DNA from 4 places in the Halomonas sp. AOP5-B2-8 genome. Region 1 is predicted to be linked to each of the others. Evidence: predicted binding sites of a transcription regulator. Region 1 holds the regulator's gene; each other region holds the start of a gene.

Region 1 (5,529 bases):
GCGGCTGTAACGAAGCTTGGCGGCACGCTTAGCGTCGATATCTTGGCAGGCGTTCATTACCTCAAGTGCCGCGACGCGGTCATTGCATACCAGCAGCATGTCGCAGCCTGCGGCTAAGGCTGCCCGGGCGCGATCCTTGGGTTCACCGGCTTCGTGGGCACCCGCCATGCTTAAATCATCAGAAAAGACGCAGCCCTTAAAGCCCATCGACTCACGCAGCATGCCTAACCAGCTAGGCGAAAAACCAGCGGGTCGGGAATCAAACGCGCTGTAAATAACGTGGGCGGGCATAATCCCTTCTAGCTGACCTGCCAGGTGATAAAAGGGCACTAAGTCATCCTGTTTAATCACATCAAGCGGCCGATCATCCACCGGCAGCGCGACGTGAGAGTCAGCAGCGACACTGCCATGACCTGGGAAGTGCTTACCGACAGCGGCCATCCCCGCCTCATGAAGACCTTGCACAAAAGCACCGCCAAGCACGGCCACTTGCTGCGGATCATGGCTGAAACTGCGATCGCCAATCACGCTTGATATACCGCTTTCAACATCAAGCACCGGGGCAAAGCTTAAGTCCAAGCCACAGGCGGCCATTTCCATACCCAGCAGCCAACCAGCATCTTTTGCCAACGCGAGGCCGTCTTCTGCGTTAGCGCTATAGCACTCGCCAATGCGCGCCATGGCAGGAAGGCGTGTCAAACCCTCTTTAATGCGCTGAACGCGCCCGCCCTCCTGATCAACCGCGATCAATAAATCCCCCCGCACGCGGCGAATATCACTACAGAGCTTGCGCACCTGGTAGGCGCTTTCGACGTTACGGGCAAATAAAATGACGCCCCCTACCGTGGGTTCAAGCAGCAAGTGCTTTTCATCGCGAGTTAATGCTTGGCCTTCAAGGTCAAGCATGACCGGGCCTAGAGGTTGAGTCATCGTGAGAAGTCCAATAAGAGGGGCAATGATTTTAGACGATCGTTTATCAGTGTCAAAGATGGGGGCATTTGAAGCCCGCCCCCAATACAGCTCAGCGTCGTTTAGTCAAAGCACTGCCTTTCTCCGTGCAACCAAACGGGGGTGCCGGGCAACGACAATGCAAAGATATGTAGCAAATCGCTGTTGCGTAGCCGAATGCATCCGTGCGAAGCGGCGACGCCCATCGGCTGATCGGTAGGCGTACCGTGCAGATAGATATAGCGCCGCTGCGAATCAACCTGACCGCCACGATTCACGCCTCTTTCTAACCCACAAAGCCACAGAATCCGCGTCAAAATCCAATCACGCTGCGGGTAGGCTTCGCCTAACGCTGGCGAGAATACTTCCTCAGTCCAGCGGCGGCCACGAAATACCGCATTCTCGGGCAAGCCACTGCCAATCGCGGCGCGCACATAGTGCCAGCCATGCGGCGTCTTACCGCTGCCATTATGCTCACCAACACCGGCAACGCCAGAAGAAATAGCGCACTCATGCAGCACTTTAGGCCCCCGCCAACAGCGCAGCAGCTGCTCGGTAGTATCTATCTCAAGCCAGATGTTCTCGGTTGGGGGTAGCTCAGCTAACCTTGGCGTTCGCATGGTGTCCTTCTTCTAAAGTTGGGGGTAGTGGCGCATTCATCGCAGCCACGACTACCGGGCGCAAGCGCCGGATTAAGTCCCGCACCGATACCTGCTCGTGGTAATCCTTTTCCGCAATATCACGCAGGGCATCAAGGCCTGACAGGGTGAAGATAACAGTGCCTAGCATGAAGTGTAGCCGCCAAAAGCGCTCTGCATCGGGCAGTTCAGGGGTTGCTTGGCGCACTAGCTCAGTGAAGCGCGTAAATACATCCCCATATTCTTGCTGTATATGTCGCCTTAAATGCCCTTGAGCCTGACTGTAGGCTAAGCCTAGCAGGCGCATAAAGACCTTCAAGCTATTACGCTCAGCGGGCACCGCAAGAACCGTCGTTGCCATAGTTTCAAGCAGCGTTTCCAGCGGTATCACCTGCCCATCATGCTGAGTCTCAAGCTCATCAAGCGCAGTGTGAAAACGCAGCGTAAAAGGATCCAGATAGCGGGAAAAAACAGCCTGAATTAAGGCTTTTTTGGAGCCAAAATGATAATTCACAGCAGCAAGATTGACGCGCGCCTTGCTAGTGATGTTGCGCAGCGAGGTTTCAGCAAAACCACGCTCTGCAAACAGCACTTCAGCGGTATCAAGTATACGGGTCACCGTATCAGATTGAGCCATGATGCTCTCCAGAGAAACAGGTGTTTAAAACATCGCAAAATACTATGCCATAACCTGGGTAGTCTCAACGCTTGATTTGTCACCACAATGCCTCGGCACTTATAAGGAAAAGCTGCATAAGAAAAAGCTTAGTTTCAAATCATTGAAGCTCCCAGAGCGGTAAATATTGGTATTGACAAGGCCATATACTGGACAGAGACACATACTGTATACTTAAACACTTACTGTTTAAGTTACCTTCATTTTATGACTGTCTATTCACAATTCTGGAGCTTGGTATGTCGCGTCCACTAACCGCTCGCCAACAGCACGTATTTGATTTTATTGTTAAAACCATGGGCGAATTTGGCTACCCTCCGACGCGCGCTGAGATCGCTAAAGCACTCGGCTTTCGCTCACCTAACGCCGCTGAGGAGCATCTACGCGCACTTGAACGCAAGGGTGTGATCCGCATCATTCGCAACACGTCACGCGGTATACGCTTGCCTAACCAAGAGCCTCAAGACGTATTGGACACATCTGTCAGTACGCTGTCTGCCACGATCGAGCCTGCTCAGGCGGGCCTGCCGGTCATTGGTGAAGTTGCCGCCGGCAGTCCTATTTTGGCTGCCGAGCATATCGACCGCTACTGCCCGCTACCTGCTGAGTACTTCACCCCCAAAGCGGATTACTTGCTGCGCGTACGTGGCTTATCCATGAAAGATATCGGTATTTTAGAGGGTGACCTGCTGGCCGTGCACCGTACTGAGCGTGTCCGCGACGGTCAGATAGTCGTTGCCCGCTTAGATGATGAAGTCACGGTTAAACGCTTTAAGCGCCAAGGCCATCAGGTCACGCTGTTCGCAGAGAACGCCGACTTTGCGCCGATTGAAATCGATCTACGTTCCCAGTCGCTCGATATAGAAGGCGTTGGCGTTGGCGTGATTCGCGGCGGCAATGGCCAGGCGTTAGGTTAAGCCAGGCATAACGTCATTTATCAATGCCTTCATCAGACCTAATAGAGGTGGTCGCAAAAGCGGCCACCTCATAGCGATAAAGTAGCCTTATTGATAAGCCGCTTAGCTAAATACCACCGTTTTATTGCCATGGATCAACACGCGGTCTTCTAAGTGCCAGCGTAAACCGCGTGCCAGTACCGCTTTCTCAACATCACGCCCAAAGCGCACTAAATCAGTAGGCGTATGGCAGTGGCTGACACGGTGGATATCCTGCTCAATAATGGGGCCTGCATCAAGCTCCTCGGTGACATAATGGCAGGTAGCGCCAATCAGCTTAACGCCCCGCAGGTAGGCCTGGTGATAAGGTTTTGCTCCCGCAAATGAGGGCAAAAAGCTGTGGTGAATATTGATCACTTTGCCTGAATAACGCGCGCACAGTTCGGGCGGTAGGATTTGCATATAGCGTGCGAGTACGATGCAGTCCGCCTGCGCGCTATCGATTTCAGCCTGTACCTTCGCAAATGATGCCTGTTTATCGTCAGGGTCTACCGGCACGTGGTGGTAAGGAATTCCGTACCACTGCGTCAGCGAACGCAAGTCGTCATGATTGGAAATAACGCCGACAATATCGCAATCCAACTCCCCCGACTGCCAGCGATAAAGAAGGTCTACTAAGCAGTGCGATTCTCGCGACACCATCAGCACTACGCGCCGACGCTTTTGAGTATCAACCAATGCCCATTGCATGCTGAATTCGCGGGCTACCGGTTCAAAGGCGGCACGCAGCGCTTCTACCGAGATGCCTACTGAGTCTGCCAAGATTTCATAACGCATAAAAAAGCGGCCGGTCTCTAGGTCCGAATGCTGGCTGGCTTCAGTAATCGACCCGCCTTGCTGAGCAATAAAGCTCGACACGCGTGCAACAATACCCACCCGATCAGGGCAAGAAACAACTAAACGATAATAATGCGACATGTGGGCTACTCTTGACCTATTTCAAACATCACTAATGAAAAACTAACCGGATAAACCGGCTTAACAAACCATCACCTTGGCATGTTAACGACGCTGCATAGTGTATCGGAAGGACAACGATGATTGTTAGCCGCCCCTGCCTTCCCGTATAGTTAAGTCACTACTTTTTAGGCTTTTCATAACTGATGCATTCTTCACGCGTTCAAATTCGTCCCCGTCGTCGTCCACCGCTGCGCATATTGCCGCTGGGGGGATGTGGTGAGATCGGAATGAATCTAACGCTATACGGCTATGACAATCACTGGATTGCCGTTGATTGCGGCATGATGATTCGCCAGGATCTTCCTAACTCACCGCTTCAAGTACCCAACGTAGATACGCCGAAGGCGCTGGGGATCGTACCCAAAGCACTGTTTATCACCCATGGTCATGAAGACCACATTGGCGCAGTCGCTTGGCTCTGGCCCATGTGGAACTGCCCTATTTATGCCACGCCGCTGGCAGCAGGGCTACTCAGATTAAAATTCGCCGAACATCAGCTTAGCAGTGCGGCAATACACGTCATTGAGCCTGGCGAAGCTCTAGAAAGCGGCCCATTCACTCTACGTTATTTGCTTTTAACGCATTCCATTCCCGAAAGCTGTGCCCTGATGATGCTGGCCGGTGGCTACCGCGTTTTACATACCGGCGACTGGAAACTTGATCCCGAGCCGCTGATTGGCACGCCCATCAGTGCCGCTCAATTTAAAGCACTTGCCCCCATCGATTTAGTCGTCGGCGACTCAACCAACGCCCCTATGCCCGGTCACTCAGGCAGCGAGGGGGACGTCGCTCGGGCGTTAGCAAAAACGCTCAGCCGCTGCGAAGGCCGCGTCGTGGTCTCGTGCTTTGCAAGCAACTTGGCCCGCGTGCTGGCTATAGGCCGCGCCGCACACCAGTGTGGCCGGCGTATCAGCTTAATGGGCCGCTCGATGGAGCGCATGGTCAGCGTAGCGCGCGGGCTGGGATACATGGATGACTTACCGCCCCTGGTGCCCAATCACGACTTGGGCTACCTGCCGCCCGATGAAGTCGTCATTATTGCGACAGGCAGCCAAGGTGAGTCCCGGGCAGCGCTGCAGAGGCTGGCTCAGGGCCGCCACCCTTCTGTCGACTTACAGCCCGGCGATAACGTTATTTTTTCGGCCAAGGTCATACCCGGTAACGAGCGCCCTATTGATCAGCTTAAAAAGCGCTTAACCCAGCTGGGTGTACGTATTTACGACGAGGTGAATCACCCTGAGCTGCATGCGACCGGCCACCCTGCTCAAGAAGAGTTAATTAAGCTCTACCAGTGGCTGAAGCCTAAACACTTGATGCCTGTTCACGGCGAAGCAAGACACCAGCAGGCGCA
Region 2 (5,529 bases), on a different contig from region 1:
TAGTGAGAGCATGAGCATTAAAGTGTGCTGCGAAACGCTGGCAGTGCCGTAAGCCGCTACGTTTTTGACCTCAATGTTATTAGCTTTAGCCGTCTCAAGGTCAATATTATTAAGCCCCGTTGCTAGTACACATATCAACCGCAGTTTGGGCAGCTGTTGCAACGTTTTTGCGTCTAGAACGACCTTGTTTACAATCGCAATATCTGCGTCAGCAAGGCGTTCAGCCGCCTGTTGTGTCGAACTTTGCTCAAACACCTCAAGGTGAGAAACCGACTCACGAATGGCGGCTAAGTCAATCTGGGGGCCTAAGCTCTTAGCATCCAATATCACTGCGTGGGGCATTTTCTTATCTCCATAAACTGCCTTGGTCTGCATAACCTTGCTTGGCAGGGGTCACAAAAGGGTATAATGGCGGCGCTTGATCAACCGCAGCCTTGGAATTTATCCCGACTGGCCACATATTGGCAGCCCGGCAGCGTTTATTTTTGCTATTTTTCTGTCAGAAACACGTCTGTCAGAACTGAACCTGTCAGCGTTGAGCTTTATAAGGAGTCATCAACATGCCCATCTATGAATATGAGTGCAAGGCCTGCGGCCATCGTATGGAAAAACTGCAGAAGATTAGTGCTGATCCTTTAAAGGATTGTCCAGCGTGTCATAGCGATGGTTTGGCTCGCTTGGTATCCGCTGCAGGGTTTCGCTTGGCCGGCGGCGGTTGGTATGAAACTGATTTTAAAACGGGTAGCAAAAAGAATTTAGTCGCTGATGGCAAAACGGCATCGACAGATGCTGGCAAAACCAGTGATACCAGTGCTACCTCTAAGAGCGCTACTCCTACAGACAAGGGCGCCGCGGCATAGCCGAGGCTGCCAGGGTTGGGACGACCCGCGACACATTAATTGCCACGTAACAGAACAGGATTTGACATGCGCAGCCATTATTGCGGCCAGCTGAATGAAACTTTGGTGGATCAAACGGTTACGGTATGCGGATGGGTTCATCGCCGCCGTGACCACGGTGGAGTAATTTTCCTCGACATGCGCGACCGCGATGGTATCGCTCAGATCGTGGTCGACCCCGATACCGCCGATGCGTTCGCTCATGCGGACCGCGCTCGCAGCGAGTACGTCCTGCGCATTACAGGCCGTGTGCGGTTGCGTCCAGAAGGCACCCAAAATGCCAACATGCCGACGGGCATGATTGAAGTGTTAGCAAAAGATGTTGAAGTGCTCAACGCGGCAATTACGCCGCCTTTCATGCTTGATGAGCATGGGAAAGTGGGCGAAGAAGTGCGTTTAAAGTATCGCTATATCGATCTGCGTCGCCCTGACATGATTGAAAAACTGCGTCTGCGTTCACGTATTTCTCACAACGTTCGTGCCTACCTTGAAGGTCAGGGGTTTTTAGATATCGAAACCCCTGTGCTGACACGCGCCACACCAGAAGGGGCGCGTGACTATCTAGTGCCTAGCCGTACGCATGCCGGTAGCTTCTTTGCGTTGCCGCAGTCGCCTCAGCTGTTTAAGCAACTTTTGATGGTGGCCGGCTTTGATCGCTACTATCAAATTGCCAAATGTTTCCGTGATGAAGATTTACGTGCCGATCGTCAGCCTGAATTTACCCAGATTGATATTGAGGCATCGTTTGTAGATGAGAACGATATCATGGGGATTACTGAAACCATGATTCGCCAGCTGTTCCAAGAAGTGTTAAGCGCTGAGCTTCCTGAGTTCCCGCGGATGACGTGGCAGGAAGCGATGGATCGCTTTGGCTCTGATAAGCCAGACTTGCGCATCCCGCTTGAACTGACTGACGTTGATGACCTAATGCAGCAGGTCGATTTTAAAGTCTTTTCTGGTCCGGCCAGTGCCGATGATGGCCGCGTAGCGGCGCTCAAAGTGCCCGGCGGTGCTAAGCTCTCGCGTAAAGAGATTGATGAGTACACCAAGTTTGTTGGCATTTACGGTGCTAAGGGCTTGGCATGGATTAAGGTCAACGAGCGCGCTAAAGGGCTTGAGGGTCTGCAGTCACCGATCGTCAAGTTTATGGAAAATATCGTTGAAGAGCTGCTTGATCGCGTAGGCGCAGAAGATGGCGATATTATTTTCTTCGGTGCAGATAAAGCGCGTATCGTCAACGAAGCCATTGGCGCGCTGCGTGTCAAGCTGGGCGCTGACCTGGAGCTTTACACCCAGGAATGGGCGCCGCTTTGGGTTGTCGACTTCCCCATGTTTGAGGCCGATGACAGCGGTCGTTTAAGTCCGCTGCACCATCCGTTTACGGCACCTTCGTGCACACCTGAGGAGCTCAAGGCTGATCCAGCTAAAGCGCTTTCTCGGGCTTATGACATGGTGCTTAATGGTACCGAGCTCGGTGGCGGCTCTATTCGTATTCATGACCAAGCCATGCAGAGCACCGTATTTGATATTCTTGGCATTGGTGAGGAAGAGGCCCAGGAGAAATTCGGCTTCTTGCTGGATGCGCTTCAATACGGCGCGCCCCCGCATGGTGGCTTAGCGTTCGGTCTGGACCGTTTGGTGATGCTGATGGTCGGTGCTAAGACTATTCGTGAAGTGATTGCTTTCCCGAAAACCCAAAGCGCGGCCTGCTTAATGACCAATGCGCCGGGTGAAGTCAGCCCAGAGCAGCTAAAAGACCTTCACATCCGCCTACGTCAAAAAGTTAAGGCGGAAACAGTCGCAGAATAAAGCGCCTGTACCGTTGACCAGCACCGACGCTACGGCGTCGGTGTTTTTGTATGCTGCTCTGATAGTTAGGCCTAATCCACTCGAGTAACGGTGTTATGGATGAGAGAAAGCCTGCTGTACCCATACGCATACTGGGCATTGATCCTGGCTCCCGCGTGACGGGTTACGGCGTTATTGATGTGATTGGCGTCAAGCCTTGCTACGTAGCGAGCGGCTGTATCCGCACCGCTGACGGCGCTTTAGAGCAACGCTTGGCACAAATTTATGCAGGACTCAGCGAAGTCGTCGGTTTGCACAAGCCTTCTCAAGTAGCTATTGAGCGTGTTTTTATGGCTAAAAATCCGGATTCAGCACTTAAACTGGGCCAAGCAAGAGGAGCCGCATTAGTCTGTATGGCAAATCACGGGTTAAGTCTTGCCGAGTATGCCGCACGACAAATCAAACAGTCGGTGACGGGCCAGGGTGGTGCGGATAAAGCTCAAGTGCAACATATGGTGACGGCTATTTTGCAGCTCTCGGCCACTCCGCAAGCAGATGCCGCCGATGCGCTTGCCATTGCGTTAACCCATGCCTACAGCGCACCGGGGCTTACTGGCACGGTGACGCGGGGTCGCAGCCGCTCTGCAGGGCGCTGGCGTCTTTAAATCGACAATATGTAAAGTCTTACTACTGGTCATCTGTACATAGTCACTTTATAGTAAACGGCTGTTTTTACTCTATCGTTTTCACCCGAGCGCGAGCGACTTTATGATTGGACGTCTGAGTGGCCAGTTACTGGCAAAGCAACCGCCTTGGATCGTGATCGACGTTCATGGCGTAGGTTACGAGCTAGAAACGTCAATGAACACGTTGGTAGCATTACCTGCAGTCGGGGAAAGCGTTTCGTTATTCACACATCTAACCATTCGTGACGACGCTCACCTGCTATACGGTTTTGGAAGAGAGCATGAGCGTGCTCTGTTTCGAGCACTGATAAAGGTCAACGGCGTGGGGCCTAAACTGGCGTTAGCGATTTTGTCGGGCATGGACGAAGATGCCTTTATGCGCTGTGTCCGAGACGATGACAGTAAGGCGCTAACCAAGCTGCCAGGCGTGGGGAAAAAAACCGCCGAGCGGCTGATCATCGAAATGCGCGATCGCTTTCCAGAGTGGGAAGATGGTAGCAATGCATTACTGCCTCTTGAGGCTACCAATGGCCGGGGCTCTGCACGAGACAACCTCGCCGATGCGGAGGCCGCATTGGTAAGTTTGGGGTATAAACTCACCGAAGCATCAAAAATGTTGGCGGACATAGACTCTAATCAGTCGACGGAGGCGCTTATTAAAGCCGCGCTGACGCAACGTATGAATGGCTAGCCGTACAGGCTGAGCATAGACCGTTGTTGAATTTACGATTAAAAAAACGCACTTAAAAAATGCACTTGAAAAAAGAGCACTTATGTTAGAACACGATCGGCTGATCGCCGCTGAGCCTGAGCAAGGTGAGGTGCGCATTGATTACGCAATTCGCCCCAAGCGGCTGGATGAGTATATTGGCCAGCCCCGCGTTCGCGAACAGCTGGAAATCTTCATCGGCGCCGCTCGGTTACGTGAAGAGAGCCTAGATCATACGCTGGTGTTCGGGCCGCCGGGGTTAGGTAAAACCACGCTGGCTCATATTATCGCCGCTGAGATGGGGGTGGGCATGAAGTCTACCTCCGGGCCAGTGCTTGAGCGTGCCGGCGACTTAGCCGCTATGCTGACCAATCTAGAGCCTGGCGACGTGCTTTTTATCGATGAAATTCACCGCCTTTCTCCCGTCGTCGAAGAAGTCTTATATCCCGCCATGGAAGATTTTCAGCTGGATATCATGATTGGTGAAGGCCCCGCTGCGCGTTCCATAAAGCTAGACCTTCCTCGTTTCACGTTGGTCGGCGCCACCACCCGTGCAGGATTATTAACCTCACCACTACGCGATCGGTTTGGCATTGTTCAGCGTCTTGAATTTTACAATCTGGAAGAGCTTACCGAAATTGTTTCGCGCTCAGCGCGCCTACTCGGCGTAGAAACCAGCCACGAAGGAGCTATTGAAGTGGCGCGTCGTTCACGAGGAACGCCTCGTATAGCGAATCGCCTATTGCGCCGTGTGCGCGATTACGCCGAAATGAAGGGCAACGGTGTGGTTGATGTAGCAATCGCAGACGCAGCACTCAATATGCTCAATGTAGATCATCATGGGCTAGATCATATGGACCGGCGGCTCTTACTGGCTATGATCGATAAATTCGATGGCGGCCCGGTGGGTATTGATTCATTAGCCGCAGCGATTAGCGAGGAGCGAGACACCATAGAAGATGTGATTGAGCCTTATCTTATTCAGCAAGGTTTAATCATGCGTACACCTCGTGGGCGCGTCGTCACACGTCAGGCTTGGCTACACTTTGAGCGCGTTCCTCACGAACAGGCGTCCGACATGGAAGGGGAGCGACGCCCGTGAGTGTCTCTACCGCCGCTAGTTATCGCCTGCCGCTACGTGTTTATATGGAAGATACGGATGCAGGCGGCATTGTTTACTACGTTAATTATCTGAAGTTTATGGAGCGTGCGCGCAGTGAATGGTTACGCGAACTAGGCCTTAATCAGCAAACGCTGCTAGACGAAGGTACACAGCTAGTGGTATACCGCTTGGCCTGTGATTATGCAAAGCCTGCCTGTTTGGACGATGCGTTGGAAATTAGTGCACGGGTAACTAACGTCGGGCGCTGTCGGATGGCCTTCGAGCAGCAAGTTTGGCGCGCTGAGGAACTCCTATGCACTGCCACAGTCGAGATAGCATGCTTGA
Region 3 (5,529 bases), on a different contig from region 1:
TGACCTACGGCAGCTACCTGCCTAAAGACGCTTCAATTGGCCGTACCACGGTGAGCGTTGCCGTTGCCGATACGGTCGTTGCCTTGATGGCGGGTCTGGCGATTTTTCCGGTGATTTTTGCCAACGGCATGAATCCTGGTGAAGGCCCAGGGTTGATCTTTATGAGCCTGCCGTTGGCCTTCCAGGCGATGCCCCTGGGCACGTTATTTGGCATCTTATTCTTCTTAATGCTTTCTATGGCGGCGTTGACCTCCGCTATTTCCATGGTTGAAGCCACGGTCTCTTGGCTATGCGATAACAAAGGATTGTCGCGCCCGACCGCTGCTTGGGTAACGGGTATTGTGCTGTGGTTGATCAGCACCCTGGCAATGCTGTCGTTTAATCTGGGCGCTGACTGGACGCTGGCGGGAAAAACCTTTTTCGACTGGCTGGACTACCTGACGTCACGCTGGATGATGCCGCTGGGTGGATTGGGCATGGTGGTGCTGGCAGGCTATGTATTAAAAAGCGAGACTTTCCGCGATGAGCTGGGGCTGGCGCCGCTGCCCTATGCGCTTTGGCTGACCATGGTGCGCTACGTGAGCCCGCTCGGTATTGTGGTGATTTTCGTCGATGCCTTGGGCGTTTATCAGGTTTCGTTTGCCGCGCACTGGCCGTGGCTCCTGGCGATCTTGGTCGCTATGGCGATATTCGGTGAAACCCTCAGCCCGCGGCTACGTCACGCCCTCAAGTCCGTTTAATCCGTTACGGCACCTCGCCTGATAATAAACGCTGCTGCTGGGCCTTCACATCAGTCTCTAGCAGCGGCGTTTGACACGTCGCAAAGACTTCTTTTAAAAATCGTTTCCTTGAGCCACGGTAAGTGCCACTGAGCAGTGCCGTCTGGGTAAGTGCGCTGAGCAGCGTATGCCGTGGCGGGTTCGTTAGCTGCGCGTAGTCGTGAAGCGTCGTAGGCCAATCAACGTCAATAGCTTGTGGTTTGTCGGGCAGGCTATCTAGCAGGCGAGCCAGAAGCAGCACTAAATTCGGGTGTGGGTGCTGATTGCGCATAATGAGCTCACCCACTCCTTGTGCCACTAAGCGGCGAGTCGGAGCGTCGCTGTCAGCTAGCGTTGCCATTAACTGCTTCACTAGCGCTGGTCCGCGGGCCTGTAAATAGGCTTCTTGAATAATGCGTGCAGCAATCCAGGCGTTCCAAACAGCATACAGGGGCCCTGTTAAAACGGGCAGAAAACCGCGCAGCGTCAGGCGGCCTAATAAGCGGCGTAGCAGTAAACGAAGCAGGAAGCTGCTTAAGCTGATTTTTAAGCGATAAAGCAGGGCTCTAGCGGTTATTCTCCAGCCACCCAGGTAGGCATGTGGGTCAACGCCATAGATAAGATTACCCGGACTCGGGTACTCCAAGGCTACGCGTGAAACGCCGTGCACCGTCAGTTGAATATCCGGCTCTAGTGGTTCGGTTTGGCCATAGTGCAAGCCTGCCAAGCGCGTAATGCTCGCGACGCCGCGTAGCGCATTCCAGTACAAGAAGCCAATCTCTAGCGCGGTAATGCTGCCTGCTACGGCCATATAGCCGGCCCAGTAGGGAAGCTGCTCGCGAAGACTCAGCGCATTCCAGTTGTCGGTGGCAAATTCCCGCATCCACCATTCTGCTCCGCCAATCAGCGTACCAGAAATCATTCCGGCAACCGCCGCCCAAGTGATAATCCAGCGTCGTGCGCGTTGCAGCGCCTGTGGGTTGGGGGCTGCCATTGCCGGATGGCGGCGAAAGTAGCCTTGTATATAGCGGTTTGCCCACCGTTGCGCTAGGCCAGGGGCTGGAGCGTACTCTTGATCGGGACGAGTGAGAGACATGAAGGCAACGTTATTCGGGCAAAGGATGCCCTAGGGTAGCGGTTACGTCCGTGAAGTACACGCATCGATAGCGCCAGGATGAGTGCCTGCCTGCATTAATTCATCCCAGCGCGTAGTGAAACGAGGAGAGCGATGGGCGCAGCGCAGTTGCCAGGCGGCCGGCGCATTGGTCATGCCAAAACTAATCGTTCCTTGCCCCATTTGCTGATTGATCTGGTCCACCGTTGCCATCAGCAATGGGTGATGATGGTGAGGCGTTGGCCCTAATAATGACAGCTGGTGTCGCTCGGCATCGACTAAGTCGAGGAGCATTACACCCGCTTTCATAAAGTGGTGGTGAGGGCGGTACATTTGCTCCAGCCCCTGGCGAACCGTATCAAGGATAACGCGGGTATCGTCGCTGGGTGAGGGCAGCGCGATTAGCGCTTGCGGGAAGCATTGCGGCTGATCGCGGCGGTGGCGGTTGGTATTAAGAAATACCATTACGGCGCGGGCTAAACTACGCTGCTCGCGCAGTTTTTCAGCGCTACGCTGGGCGTGTCGGCGTAGAGCGTTATGCACCTGCGTAAAGTCGCCTGTCGGTTGGCCAAACGAACGTGATGTCATAATGCGCTGGCGCGGTAGATCCAATGCGTTCATTGTTAAGCATGGCGTGCCGCGTAGCTCAAGCGCCGTGCGCGCGAGCACTACTGAGAAACGCTTACGCAGCTGTTTTTCATCGCTTTCTCTTAATTCCCAGGCGGTCCTCACGCCGCCAATGGCTAAGCGCTCGGCCAGCCGATGCCCGACGCCCCACACGCGGCTTGCCGGTGTGCGTTTGAGCAGCGCCTCTGTCGTGTGATCCTGCCCACCAAGTAGGCAAACGCCTTGGTAGTAAGGGTCTTGCTTGGCAACGTGGTTAGCCAGCTTGGCGAGTGTGTGCGTGGGGGCCAGCCCAACGCACACCGGCAGGCCTAAATGACGCCGAATGCGCTGACGCAGCTTCCGCCCTAGAGCCTCACACTGCTCTGTGGTGAAACCTTCTAAATAGACGAACATTTCATCGATTGAGTAGGGGGCAACGTCCGGGCAGGCATTGCGCAGTAGCTGGGTCAGCCGTGCCGACATATCGCCGTAAAGTTCGTAGTTAGACGACAATAGGTGGATGTCGCCACGCTGACGCAGCTCTTCAAGTTTAAACGCCGGCGTCCCCATGGGAATATCCAGCGCTTTAAGCTCGGCTGAGCGGGCGATAATGCACCCATCGTTATTCGACATAACACCGACAGGCCTGCCTTCAAGCTTAGGTTGAAAGATACGCTCGCAGCTGACATAGAAATTATTGGCATCGACCAAGCCAATCATCTTAAGCCCTCATTTCATCGCAAATATTCATGCACGACGGCGCGCACCACGCCCCATAGCTGGCAGTCGGTGCCTTCAAGCGGCAGGGGCGGGTAGTGCGGATGGGCAGAGCAAAGGTGCGGTGTGCCTTGATAGAGCGCGTAACGTTTAATCAATACTTCGCCGTCAAACATCGCCACCAATATATGTCCTAAGCGAGGTTTTACGCCGCGGTCGACAATCAGTAAATCGCTGTCAAAAATACCCCAGCCCTCCATGCTGTCGCCTGCGGCAGTGATATAAAACGTCTCGGTAGGATTTTTTATCAATCGTGTATTGAGGTCTAGCGTGCGTGGCTCGTAATCCTGCGCAGGCGAAGGAAAACCGCTAAACCCCGCTCGGCCTGTCAGCGTGAGATAAGGCTGCGGCTGCGATATTAACGGCAAGGCGGGGGTAAGTGGAGTGTGCTGACCCGGCATTGTCGACACCCTGGCTGATATGGTGCATGTATGGACATACAGTATTCGGTCTTGGCGACGAAAATGCAAGTCAGCAGGGATGAGGTGGATAGCAACCTAAAGATTCGCGAGCTAAAGCGGTATCTCACAAATACTGCTACCAAGCCTTAAAGATGAATGCTGTGCATTAACAACCTGATGCGGATGCGATGAAAGTCGTGTCAGGCTGCGTTATGATAGCGCCCTCGCTTCTTCCATGATGACTCTTTCTCGTTACGAGGTGCCTGCCGATGTTCAGCCGCGATATGACAATTGCCGGATTTGATGATGTGCTTTTTGATGCCATGCAGAAAGAAGTAGCCCGCCAAGAAGCCCACATCGAGCTGATTGCTTCTGAAAACTACGCCAGCCCCCGCGTACTGGAAGCACAAGGTAGTCAGCTAACCAATAAATACGCCGAAGGCTATCCCGGTAAGCGCTACTACGGTGGCTGTGAATTCGTCGATATTGCTGAAACTCTGGCCATTGATTACGCCAAAGAACTGTTTGGCGCAACCTATGTCAACGTTCAGCCGCATTCTGGCTCCCAGGCCAATAGCGCCGTCTTTTTAGCGCTCGTTAAGCCTGGCGATACCATTCTAGGGATGAGCTTGGATGCAGGCGGCCACCTGACCCACGGTGCCAAGCCAAGCTTTTCGGGCAGGCACTTCAATGCCATTCAGTACGGTTTGAATGAGCAGGGCTTGATCGACTACGATCAAGTGGCCGCGCTTGCTCGCGAGCACAAGCCGAAGATGATCATCGCCGGTTTTTCCGCGTATTCTCAGATCGTTGATTGGGCCAAGTTCCGCGAAATCGCCGATGAAGTGGGCGCTTACCTGTTGGTGGATATGGCCCACGTGGCAGGTCTTGTCGCGGCGGGTGTCTATCCAAGCCCTTTGCCTCATGCCCACGTCGTGACGTCTACCACCCATAAAACGCTACGTGGCCCGCGCAGCGGTGTGATTCTCTCGGCGGAAAACGACGCTGATATTGAGAAAAAGCTGCAGTCAGCGGTATTCCCGGGTGGCCAGGGCGGTCCTTTGATGCACGTGATTGCGGCAAAAGCGATCTGCTTCAAAGAAGCCATGGAGCCTGCGTTCAAAACGTATCAACAGCAGGTGGTCAAAAATGCTCAGGCAATGGCCAGCGTATTCATTGACCGCGGCTACGATATCGTTTCTGGCGGCACCGAAGACCACTTATTTCTGCTGTCGCTGATCAAGCAAGGCGTTACCGGTAAAGACGCGGACGCCGCTTTGGGCCGCGCCCACATTACCGTTAATAAAAATGCCGTACCTAACGACCCGCAAAGCCCGTTTGTAACCTCAGGTTTGCGTATTGGTACGCCTGCGGTGACCACACGCGGTTTCGGTGAGCAAGAGTGCAGCACGTTGGCCGGTTGGATCTGCGACATTCTGGATGTATTAGCCAACGGCGAAGACACCAGCGCTATTGAAGCGCAGGTGTTGGACAAAGTAGCTGGGGTTTGCGCGCGACTGCCTGTTTATAAGTAAACGTCACGTTAGTGCATATGTGAAAAGAGGCCCTGTTAATTCAGGGCCTTTTGCTTAGATACTTATGGTTCTTCTTGGCGGACAATACTCACTTTTTGTTGCTCTTTGGTCCACTTTCCCGCTGCTTTATCGATGTACTGAAAGTGCTCGTTAGTAAAGCTGCCTTGATTGCAGGCATGGCGGTAAGAAACCGTGGGCACCTCTTGTATGTTTAGCAATTGATTGAACACGCCTGGCCCGGTTAGCTCAAATACGTTAGTGAGCTGATTGTCTTTAATATTGTTATTAACCTGATTGATTAATTTTTCGAGATTCGGGTTTTGAGGCTTGCTGGCAAT
Region 4 (5,529 bases), 260 kb from region 1:
CTGTCGTTTGGTAACCTGTCGCAAATGCTTGCCTCAGGACAAGTTTGGCGATTGCTATCGCCGGCCTTTCTACATTTTGGCTTGATGCATCTCATCTTTAACTTGATGTGGGTATGGTACTTCGGTCGTCAGGTTGAAGCCTTGCAAGGCAGCCGTACCATGCTGTTGCTGCTTATTGTTGCCGGTATCGGTGCGAACATCGCTCAATATATGACCGGTACCGTGCTGTTTGGCGGTATGTCAGGCGTGGTGTATGCCTTGTTAGCGCATGTTTGGCTAATGTCGCGGCGAGTACCCCAAAGCGGCTTTTTTGTGCCCCAAATGTTAGTGGTATTTATGCTGGGTTGGATGGTATTTACCATGACAGGGGTAGCAGGCAGCGTTGGCTTTGGCAATGTCGCTAATGAAGCGCATTTGGGCGGGCTACTCGTGGGCCTTGTCACAGGCTGGTATTATTCATCCCGCCGTTTGAAAAATAGTTAAGAGGCCTGCAATGAGCGAAATGACCTTCGATAAAATGATTAATCAAATGACCCCGGCGATCTATGAGAGCCTGAAACAGGCGGTGTCGCTGCGCAAGTGGCCCGATGGCCGCCGTCTAACGCCAGAACAGACCGATCTGTGCTTGGAAGCCGTGATGCGTTTTGAGGCTGAAAATAACGTGCCGGAAGAGAATCGGGTGGGGTATTTAGAGCAGCGCACCTGCGGTGCGGCGGCGACGGGCGCAGGCGTAACGCCAGAAATGGCTGGCTTGGCTCGGGATGCAACGCGTGATTGAAGCGGCAGTGCAAGGCTGTTTAAGTAAAATGGCGGTCGCGGTACCAGGCCACCAAGATGACCAAGTGGTCTACCATTTACGTGCCGGTGAGCACCGCGTTGCGCTTAATGAGCGCATTGGTGAGCTGATCAGCCTACGTTGGACAGGCGCCATTGCATGTACTCACTGCGGTCGAGCCACGAAAAAAAGTTTTGCTCAGGGCCACTGTTATCCGTGCTTCAAACGATTAGCGCAGTGCGATACTTGTATTATGAAGCCGGAAACCTGCCACTTTTTTCAAGGCACATGTCGCGAGCCCGAATGGGGCGAGCGCCATTGTTTTCAGCCTCATACGGTGTATTTGGCCAACTCTTCCGGCCTCAAGGTAGGCATCACGCGCAAAACACAGATGCCTACCCGTTGGTTAGACCAAGGCGCGATTCAGGCGCTGCCTATTCTTGAAGTGGATACTCGCCAGCAGTCAGGGTTCGTCGAAATGCTGTTCAAAGAGCAGGTTTCAGACCGCACTAACTGGCGCGCTATGCTTAAAGGTGATATCGACGTAATGGATTTAAGCGCCGAGCGTGACCGTTTGCTTAGCCTGTTGTCTGATGGCTTGAGCCAGCTACGTGATACTCATGGCGTGGACGCTATTCGCACGTTAAACCAGCCAGCGCATCATTTTCACTACCCGGTTAGTGTTTTCCCACAAAAAGTTGCGTCGCATAACTTTGATAAGCAACCGCTGGTGGAAGGCGTGCTACAGGGGGTTAAAGGACAGTATTTGATACTCGATAGCGGCGTGATTAACCTGCGTAAATTCACGGGTTATGAGGTTCAAGTGAGTTAGGTTGCTACGCTAACCTGTATAGCCAAGCACTTGTTTTAGCCGCTCAGCATGCGTGGCTACCCAGCAGGGGTCAATCGCGCCCCAATCTCGAATCTGGTAACGGCCAATGTTATGGCGTTGGCCGTCATCTTTAGTAAAGACACACTCAATATCCAGTTCGGCAAGTGATGCTATCGTGTCCTGAGCAGTGCGTCGCGGCATGCCGGTGGCCTCTATTATGGCAGGTACACTGGCAATGCCCTGTTTGATCAAATGGGCCACGTATAAACGTCTATAAAAGCTTGATTTAGTTTTACTAAGGTCGGGCATGGGGCTTCCTTGGTAGCAAACGTATTGGCGTTGCTAGCTAGCTTAAATGAATAAATCCCCTTGCGCCCGTGGTGGACGAAAATCGCGCGTGTTTAAGCCCTGCTCCGTGCGATCCTGCAGCTTCCATTGGCGGCTGGCGCGAGCGAAGCGTTGCGCGATCAAATCTGCAAAGACGCCTTCACCGCGAAAGCGTTTACCGAACTGAGCGTCGTATATCTTCCCGCCCCGGCATTGGCGCATTAGGCTCATGACTTTAGCGGCCCGCTCTGGGTAGTGTGTTTCCAACCATGCTTCAAACAGCGGTGCGACTTCATAGGGCAGGCGCAGCAACATCCAGGCCGCGGTGCGTGCACCGGCGCGGCTGGCCGCTTCCAATAGTTTTTCGATTTCGTGATCAGTAAGCCCTGGTATCACCGGCGAAATCAACGTTCCCACTGGAATGCCCGCCGTATTCAGTTCACGTATCGCTCTCAAACGTGCCTGGGGCGACGCCGCACGTGGCTCTAAGGTGCGTTTTAAGTTGGCATCTAGGCTAGTTAAACTGACAAAAACACGTACTAAACGGTGCTCGGCCATCTCGGCCAATAGCTCTAAATCACGCAGCACTAAGGTGCTTTTAGTCACAATTGTGACGGGGTGGCGGCATGCTAATAGTAGTTCCAACAACCGGCGGGTGGTTTGTTGGGTAGCTTCTAAGGGTTGATAACAGTCTGTATTGCCAGAAAGATTAATTGGCCTGCACACATAGTTGGGGTGGCAAAGCTCCTCCGATAATTGCTCAACCAAACCGCTGCGGGCAATCAGCTTGGTTTCAAAATCTAACCCAGGCGATAGGTCCCAGTAGGCATGGGAAGGTCGTGCATAGCAGTAAACACAGCCATGCTCGCAGCCACGATAAGGGTTTAACGAGCGATCAAAGGGTAAGTCCGGCGATTTATTCCACGACAGCGCACTCTTGCTCACTTCTTCCCGCACTTCCGTGGCAATGGTCGTGGAGGTTTCCTCGCGCCACCAGCCGTCGTCGTCTGCAATGCTTTGGGTTGGCGCGAAGCGATTGTGCGGATCATACGTTGCGCCGCGGCCCTTGTAGGTAGTTGGCTGGAAAGGCTGGCCAAGAGATGCCATGCTTTCACCCCTTTAGTGATTTTATATACAGTAGTTGCGGAGTGAAAAGAAATCAATAGCCATCCAGTTGTTGAGCGAGTGATAAAGTGAACAAGGCGCTACCTAAGGCCCTATTACGACGTTAAGGTATTTGCAGGAACTGACTGTTAACGCGTTACTGAGGAAGCATTATGTCGAAAGTAGTCATCGTGACAGGAGGAAGCCGTGGTATTGGGGCAGCGACCTCATTACTGCTAGGCGCTAAAGGCTATGCGGTGTGCGTTAACTATCTTACTAACCAAGAGCGAGCACGTGAAGTGGTTGATTCCATTATACGTGGCGGGGGCAGGGCCTTTGCTTATCAAGCCGATGTCAGCAAGGAAGCCGATGTCATCCGCTTGTTTGATGCGGCAGAGGCTCACTTTGGCAGTGTGACCCACTTGGTTAACAATGCGGGTATTTTGTTTACGCAATCCAGGTTTGTTGATATTGACTTTGAACGCTTCAAACAGGTGATGGGTAGTAACGTGGACAGCTGTTTTCTGTGTTGCAGAGAAGCTATCCGACGCTTTGGGCAAGGCAGTGCGATCGTCAATGTCTCTTCGCGTGCCTCACAAACAGGCTCGCCCTTTGAGTACGTTGACTACGCCGTCTCGAAAGGAGGCATGGACACGCTGACTAAAGGCTTATCTTTAGAAGTTGCCGCCTTGGGTATTCGTGTCAACGCCGTTCGCCCTGGATCTATCTACACTGATATGCATGCCGATGGGGGCGAGCCAGGTCGTGTTGACCGTTTAGCACCGCAGATTCCTATGCAGCGTGGCGGTACCGCTGAGGAGGTGGCGAATAGCATCGCATGGTTGCTTTCGGAGGAAGCTTCTTATGTGACGGGATCATTTATTGATGTGGCGGGCGGGCGGTAACACTCCCGCACTGGCTACAGTATTATATAGTGTGGATTAGCCCGCATCTCAACAACCGGGAGGCTCATGTGAAAATCTTCGTTCCGCTAACGATTACTTCAATTTTGTTCATTTCGGGCTGTGCAAATTCAGCCCAAAATCAAGTTGATGCTCAAGCATCTGCCGCGACACTTCCAGAATCTATTATGCATAGCTATGAGTGCGAGAGCGGTGAAACGATAGCCGCCGCCTACCCCTCAGCAGACACGGCGAGAGTGCAGTACAAAGGCCGAAGCTACAGTATGCAAATTGCAGTTTCTGGCAGCGGTGCGCGTTATGTGAGTGACGATTTAGAGTGGTGGACAAAAGGCTCTGGCTCAGGGTCTGAGAGTATACTGCTCAGCCATCTGGCTGACGGCACTTCTGGTGACATTATCGAGCATTGTGCCGTGCCCTGAATCCGTCTAGCAATTCATTATGTTACAAACCACCAGCGCCAGCTTGCCGCACATATAATGCCAACGGCAATTGATGCTAAAGGACTTTTTAAGATAATAGCGACAGCACCTGCCATTAAAGCGGCAAACCGGGTTCCTCCGTCACCATGCACAATGATGGGGGTGATGATGGCAATAAGCACCGAGCTAGACATGGCATCAATAAACAGGCGAATGTTAGGGCTTAATGGTATACGGGCCATAATGAGGAGCCCCAAAATTCGAGACCCGTAGCCTATAGCTACCATCATCATGATGGCTAATAGCGATTGCCATAATGGTGATGAGCTCACAAAATACCCGCCTTATACCAGCGTTTGGGAAGTAATATGGCGACCATTCCTCCTGTCAGTGCGCCGACCAGTACATGTAGATAGGGCGGTAGCCACCAATAGGCTAGCAGCGCACTGAGGGCTGCTGCTAACCATGGAAGAATCATTACTAGCTTTGGGTTACCACCTATCACGATCACAAGCAGAAAACATAGCATGATCACGTCAAGACCAAAGCGTTCAGGTTGATGGATACCACCGCCAAATGCCAAGCCGATACCCGTACCTATTACCCAGGCAGTCCATAACGCGATACCTCCTCCTAGGAGAATGCCAATATTGCGCTCTCCGCGCTGATATTCGCCCAGTGCCATGGCCCAATTGGAATCCGTTAACATGAAAATGACGCCAAATTGCTGCAGTAGAGGTAATGGTTTGAGCCAAGGATAAAGCGATGCACTCATTAATAGGTGTCGGGTATGAATGGCCATGGTCGTCATTGCTAGGGCCAGAAGGGGCAGCGGCGTTGTCCATAGTTCAAGTGCCGCAAACTGTGAGGGAGCAGCAAATACAAACATGCTCATTAATATCGCTTCCCAATGAGTGATGCCTGCATGGATAGCTGCTACGCCGAAGGCTAGGCCAAAGGCCACCGTGAAAGTGGCCAAAGGCAGCATCATGAGAATACCTCGCCATGTACCCGCCATATCCAATTTTATTTTATTTTCTCTTTTATTCATAAGCTTACTAGGCATCTTTTGATAGTGAATAATAAAAACAAACAGTCGTGCTTGTTTTTATTATTCTTCGCGTTTAGATTTAACAGCACACATACACC

The links. Region 1 encodes LexA, which represses DNA repair genes until DNA is damaged. Its sites were predicted from a motif close to TACTGTNTANNTANACAGTA; they were not measured.
Region 2: ruvA (Holliday junction branch migration protein RuvA) is a predicted target of LexA. The motif match lies at 3,376-3,395, and genes of this name have one in related genera.
Region 3: ACT3RP_RS00870 (LexA family protein) is a predicted target of LexA. The motif match lies at 3,681-3,700, and genes of this name have one in related genera.
Region 4: ACT3RP_RS12835 (PA0069 family radical SAM protein) is a predicted target of LexA. The motif match lies at 3,055-3,074, and genes of this name have one in related genera.

Annotation. Positions count from the first base shown of each region.
Region 1 covers NZ_JBQSVS010000005.1:308,789-314,317, reverse strand. Annotated here, with positions in the region: gene nagZ (beta-N-acetylhexosaminidase) at 1-930, opposite strand, end outside; gene ACT3RP_RS14110 (L,D-transpeptidase) at 1,032-1,568, opposite strand; gene ACT3RP_RS14105 (TetR/AcrR family transcriptional regulator) at 1,546-2,223, opposite strand; gene lexA (transcriptional repressor LexA) at 2,502-3,179, shown strand; gene purU (formyltetrahydrofolate deformylase) at 3,282-4,136, opposite strand; gene ACT3RP_RS14090 (ribonuclease J) at 4,406-5,529, shown strand, end outside.
Region 2 covers NZ_JBQSVS010000003.1:162,722-168,250, reverse strand. Annotated here, with positions in the region: gene ACT3RP_RS08345 (D-2-hydroxyacid dehydrogenase) at 1-342, opposite strand, end outside; gene ACT3RP_RS08340 (FmdB family zinc ribbon protein) at 561-860, shown strand; gene aspS (aspartate--tRNA ligase) at 927-2,708, shown strand; gene ruvC (crossover junction endodeoxyribonuclease RuvC) at 2,804-3,352, shown strand; gene ruvA (Holliday junction branch migration protein RuvA) at 3,456-4,064, shown strand; gene ruvB (Holliday junction branch migration DNA helicase RuvB) at 4,147-5,184, shown strand; gene ybgC (tol-pal system-associated acyl-CoA thioesterase) at 5,181-5,529, shown strand, end outside.
Region 3 covers NZ_JBQSVS010000001.1:201,902-207,430, reverse strand. Annotated here, with positions in the region: gene ACT3RP_RS00885 (sodium-dependent transporter) at 1-740, shown strand, start outside; gene ACT3RP_RS00880 (LBF_2804 family protein) at 745-1,854, opposite strand; gene ACT3RP_RS00875 (Y-family DNA polymerase) at 1,897-3,198, opposite strand; gene ACT3RP_RS00870 (LexA family protein) at 3,213-3,656, opposite strand; gene glyA (serine hydroxymethyltransferase) at 3,926-5,191, shown strand; gene ACT3RP_RS00860 (glycosyltransferase family 32 protein) at 5,254-5,529, opposite strand, start outside.
Region 4 covers NZ_JBQSVS010000005.1:52,787-58,315, forward strand. Annotated here, with positions in the region: gene ACT3RP_RS12815 (rhomboid family intramembrane serine protease) at 1-483, shown strand, start outside; gene ACT3RP_RS12820 (YeaC family protein) at 494-778, shown strand; gene ACT3RP_RS12825 (DUF2797 domain-containing protein) at 762-1,607, shown strand; gene ACT3RP_RS12830 (winged helix-turn-helix domain-containing protein) at 1,617-1,916, opposite strand; gene ACT3RP_RS12835 (PA0069 family radical SAM protein) at 1,959-3,041, opposite strand; gene ACT3RP_RS12840 (SDR family oxidoreductase) at 3,212-3,943, shown strand; gene ACT3RP_RS12845 (MliC family protein) at 4,012-4,380, shown strand; gene ACT3RP_RS12850 (AzlD domain-containing protein) at 4,398-4,673, opposite strand; gene ACT3RP_RS12855 (AzlC family ABC transporter permease) at 4,709-5,371, opposite strand.